Regions from separate parts of the [Bacillus] caldolyticus genome, predicted to be linked through region 1. Evidence: a T-box and tRNA genes for the amino acid it is inferred to sense, from the RefSeq annotation. Region 1 holds a T-box; the other holds one or more tRNA genes.
The links. The T-box of region 1 lies ahead of trpS (tryptophan--tRNA ligase). A T-box ahead of a tRNA ligase gene usually reads a tRNA of that ligase, here a tRNA-Trp.
Positions count from the first base shown of each region.

Region 2: it encodes a tRNA-Trp, which carries the amino acid that the T-box ahead of trpS (tryptophan--tRNA ligase) is inferred to sense. The anticodon was not compared.

Region 1 covers NZ_CP025074.1:1,172,688-1,175,059, reverse strand. The annotation lists gene CWI35_RS06165 (YjbA family protein) at 1-471, shown strand, start outside; gene trpS (tryptophan--tRNA ligase) at 533-1,519, opposite strand; T-box leader at 1,570-1,804, opposite strand; gene CWI35_RS06155 (DUF3899 domain-containing protein) at 1,855-2,229, opposite strand.
Region 2 covers NZ_CP025074.1:2,626,136-2,628,507, reverse strand. The annotation lists gene CWI35_RS13690 (DUF6431 domain-containing protein) at 1-142, opposite strand, end outside; gene CWI35_RS13685 (hypothetical protein) at 526-756, opposite strand; tRNA gene CWI35_RS13680 (tRNA-Leu) at 889-973, opposite strand; tRNA gene CWI35_RS13675 (tRNA-Cys) at 1,035-1,108, opposite strand; tRNA gene CWI35_RS13670 (tRNA-Gly) at 1,118-1,189, opposite strand; tRNA gene CWI35_RS13665 (tRNA-Gln) at 1,195-1,269, opposite strand; tRNA gene CWI35_RS13660 (tRNA-His) at 1,286-1,358, opposite strand; tRNA gene CWI35_RS13655 (tRNA-Trp) at 1,376-1,449, opposite strand; tRNA gene CWI35_RS13650 (tRNA-Tyr) at 1,457-1,541, opposite strand; tRNA gene CWI35_RS13645 (tRNA-Thr) at 1,548-1,623, opposite strand; tRNA gene CWI35_RS13640 (tRNA-Phe) at 1,931-2,006, opposite strand; tRNA gene CWI35_RS13635 (tRNA-Asp) at 2,179-2,254, opposite strand; tRNA gene CWI35_RS13630 (tRNA-Met) at 2,260-2,336, opposite strand.

The DNA of each region.
Region 1 (2,372 bases):
GGCGCCGGCGTTTTGGCTGTCGATACAATCGGTTATCAAATCCCGATTCGCAAAAGCCGTCTCATTCCGCGTCAGGAACAACTCGTCTACGAAATGGCGGCCGAAGCGGAGGAACGGGACTATCCGCTGCCGAGGTATGAAAAAGAATACCACATTTTATCGCCGGCTCCGGAACTGATGTGCGGACTCACGCGCAAAGAGCGGCAGTTGAAACAGCTGTTGTTTATGGCGCTTGACCAGCTTTATTCGACAAAAAATACTGCCCAGATGCGCTATTGGTATACGGAATGGGCGCCGGAAAAATACGCCGCTATTCAAAAAATGTCTTTTGATGAAGCGTGGGAACAATTGTATAACGAGACGAAATACGGGTGGTCCGAACGGCATGAGCAGCTGTGCGAAAACTTGATCAAAGGGCAGCCATTTTTCGAAAAACTGTGGGAAATGGAGCAAGAACCAAAAGTCAATTAAAAAACGGGCCAAGGCGATAGGCGCCTGCCCGTTTTTGTATGGCTTCGCTGGATGCGGCTATTTACCGCCGCCGCCCGAGCCCCATGGCTTGCTCCATTTTGCGCACCATTTCCGATGCAACCCGATTTGCTTTTTCCGCCCCTTCATCCAACACGCGGTCAAGCTCCTCGCTTTCCATCCAATGGTGATACCGCTCTTGAATCGGTCGAAGCGTTTCGATGACGACTTGAGCGAGGTCTGCTTTGAAGACGCCGTATCCTTTTCCTTCGTATTGCCGCTCCAACTCCTCGATCGATTGACCGGATAGCGTCGAATAAATATTGAGCAAGTTCGAAATGCCTGGCTTCGCTTCTTTGTCGTAGCGAATCGTTCCTTCCGAGTCGGTGACCGCGCTTTTGATCTTCTTCTCGATCGTTTTCGCATCGTCAAGCAGTGTGATGTACGCTTTCGGGTTGGGGTCGGATTTGCTCATTTTTTTCGTCGGGTCGACAAGCGACATGATGCGGGCGCCGACTTTCGGAATGCGCGCCTCAGGGATCGTGAACAGCTCGCCATACCGTTTGTTGAAGCGCTCGGCCAGATCCCGCGTCAATTCGATATGCTGCTTTTGATCATCGCCGACCGGGACGATGTCGGTGTTATAAAGCAAAATGTCAGCGGCCATCAGCGGCGGGTACGTGAGCAGTCCGGCGCTGACCGCCTCTTTGCCGGCCGATTTTTCTTTAAATTGCGTCATCCGCTCAAGTTCGCCGATATAAACGATGCACTGCAGCATCCAAGCGGCTTGAGCGTGCGCCGGCACTTCTGACTGGATGAACAACGTCGCTTGCGTCGGGTCGATGCCGACTGCTAAATACAAAGCGGCGAGGCGGCGGATGTTTTGCCGCAGTTCGTGTGGGTCTTGCCAAACGGTAATGGCGTGTTGGTCAACGATGCAAAAATAGCAGTTGTATTCATGCTGCAGCTCGACAAACTGCCGCAGCGCCCCGATGTAGTTGCCAAGGGTGATGACGCCGCTTGGCTGAATGCCGGAAAAAATGGTTTTCATCGATCTTCACTCCCTCAAGCAAAAAATAAAAAAGGCCCTGCCAGCCCTCTGATAGGGACGGTAGGACCGCGGTGCCACCCTACTTATTGCGCCGACAAGCGCAATCGCTCAGCCCATGCTTAGCGCATGGCCCCCTGTAACGCGGGGAAACGTCCTCGCCTACTGCGTCGCCGGTTCGGCGGGAAGCTCGAAAGCCCATTCCATATGGCTAGCCGCTTGTTCGCACCGTCCACAAGCTCTCTGAAGGCATCGCCAATATGTACTCTTCTTTCTCATCGCTCGGTTGATCCTAGATTTGCCTTATATTATACGGAAAACATTCAGCTGTTGCAACCTTATTGCACGGCATATCCGGCGGCAATCATCGCCAGAAACAGAAGCAGACCAGAAAAGAGAAGCGGATACGTGATGGCGAAACGCCGCGGACCGAGCAGCTCATCCGATTCATGTTCTGCTGCCGCTTCCTCAAGATACCGCTCCACCTTCGTTCGATTCCTGCGCAATCGGCGAAACCCGTATGCGAATCCGCTGAAAAACCCGCGTTCATAAACAAACAAAAGCCCGCCAAGCGACAGAGGCAAAAGGGAGAGCAAAAACGAAACGTTAATAAAGGCCACCGTACTCCATGCTCCTTGCCCTATTACGATGAGTGCGCTTGCCGCCAGCATCGCGGCGACGAGCCATCCAGTCCGCACAGCCGTTTGTTTCATATCGTCTGTTCCCGCCTTTCCCTTCTCACTGCTTATTTTATCATAAATCATGTGGGCGGGAAGATTGTCAAAATTATTAACAAAATTATATTGAAAAATATAGAAGAAACCTGGAAGTTCAGGAGAGATTTGCTTCGAAGCTG
Region 2 (2,372 bases), 1.5 Mb from region 1:
CGTTTCGCTCATAGTAACCGTGGCGGTGCAACGGGCGCTTGGCCCGGCAATGCGGACACTTTTTCAGAAGAGGGAAGTCGTTTTCTTTTCCACGCTCTGCATACGTTTGGACGTCAATGCCAAAGTCATGAAATTGAATCACGTCCTCCTCCCCCTCCTATGAACCGATGGATTTTCTCTTCCGAAATAATTCACAAAAAATTTAGCACATTCTTTCAGAAAAGGGGAGAGGGCTTTCTGAAGGAATGTGCAAAAAAATGGCTCTTTTGTTCCGAAATAAAGTGATAATTTACATTAACTGTTGAAATCTTTAATTTAATAAGAACATCAGAGACCTCAATACAATGGTCTCTTTGCTTTTAGTCAAAAATCAACAATTAGCAATAACAGACAACCAATAAAAATTGGCACATCGACGAATGAAATAACAAAAAAGTTATCCACAGTTATTTCAGGATAGAGCCTAAGCTTAATCGTCCTTTCTTAAAATTTTCCTCATCAGTCCGATTATGATTTTATTGATTTCTATAGCTTCATTATCAAGCTCTGTGAATTTTTGTTCATCAATATAGCCGAGCCGTTTTGCAATTTTCTTAGTTCGCAATCCTCAATAAATATCTCTAACAATTCCTCAAATGTGTATTCAATTTCTGCGTTGTCATCAGATATTAGCAATAACTCCTCACGACTTAGCTCTCCTCTTCTTCCTCTCTTGCTCTTTCTCTGCAATTCTCTCTCATTTTCTATTCTTCCCACTTTCCATTTCACCTCACCGAACACGATTGTACGCACACGATTTTCTTCTCTCGAATCGTATTCGGTAAATAAAAAACAAGGGATTCCACTTACGTGAAACCCCTTGTCCCTAAAGCCTTTTCCCTATTTCGATGCCGATGGTGGGAGTCGAACCCACACGGGGGGTTACCCCACACGATTTTGAGTCGTGCGCGTCTGCCAATTCCGCCACATCGGCGCGACATGTATTATTCTATCACATTACTTCATGTCTGTCAACACTTTTTATATTCATTAGATGGAGGCGGCACCCGGATTCGAACCGGGGGTAAAGGTTTTGCAGACCTCTGCCTTACCACTTGGCTATGCCGCCTTGATCGAGAGCGGAAGACGGGACTCGAACCCGCGACCCCCACCTTGGCAAGGTGGTGTTCTACCACTGAACTACTTCCGCATCATTGGCTGGGGTAGCTGGATTCGAACCAACGCATCACGGAGTCAAAGTCCGTTGCCTTACCGCTTGGCTATACCCCAATGCCGGAAAGTGAAGGGCGACTAGTGGGAATCGAACCCACGCATGCCAGAGCCACAATCTGGTGCGTTAACCACTTCGCCATAGTCGCCATAATGATAATCAAAATGGCAGGGGCAGTAGGAATCGAACCCACACCGGAGGTTTTGGAGACCTCTGTTCTACCATTAAACTATGCCCCTTTAATCATGGTGGAGGGGGACGGATTCGAACCGCCGAACCCAAAGGGAGCGGATTTACAGTCCGCCGCGTTTAGCCACTTCGCTACCCCTCCAAAGAATGGTGCCGACTGCAGGACTTGAACCCGCAACCTACTGATTACGATTCAGTTGCTCTACCAATTGAGCTAAGTCGGCATAAAACAAATGCAAGAAGGTGGCTCATTGTTGTGCTCTGTGCCTCTTCCTCTACAAGCTGATTCGAGGAAGCAGGATGCGTCGAGGCAACTCGAAGCCGACTCGACGAAGCAAGTGCTCGTCTCTACCAATTGAGCTAAGTCGGCATAATTATGATATAAATCGTGGCTCATTGTTCATTTGTTGTGTCCCTTCCTCTACCAGCCAATTCGAAGAAGCTGGGTGCGTCGGGACAACTCGCAATCGATTCGATGAAGCGGATGCTCGTCTCTGCCAATAGAGCTAAGTCAGCTTGCTATCAATTATATGGTGGCTCGGGACGGAATCGAACCGCCGACACAAGGATTTTCAGTCCTTTGCTCTACCGACTGAGCTACCGAGCCATATATTATTTTTTAACTCGCTCGTTGAATTGCTCTGTGCCTCTTCCTCTACCAGCTGATTCAAAGACGCTCGATGCGTCGAGGCAACTCGAAGCGAATTCGATGAAGCGGATGCTCGTCTCTACCGAATGAGCTACCGAGCCATACCATATTTTTCGTGATTTTGGAACAATGGCGGTCCCGACGGGACTCGAACCCGCGATCTCCTGCGTGACAGGCAGGCATGTTAACCACTACACTACGGGACCAATTTTGGTTGCGGGGGCAGGATTTGAACCTGCGACCTTCGGGTTATGAGCCCGACGAGCTACCGGACTGCTCCACCCCGCGATGATAAGAAAGTAAGTTGATGTTCACAATGCTTTT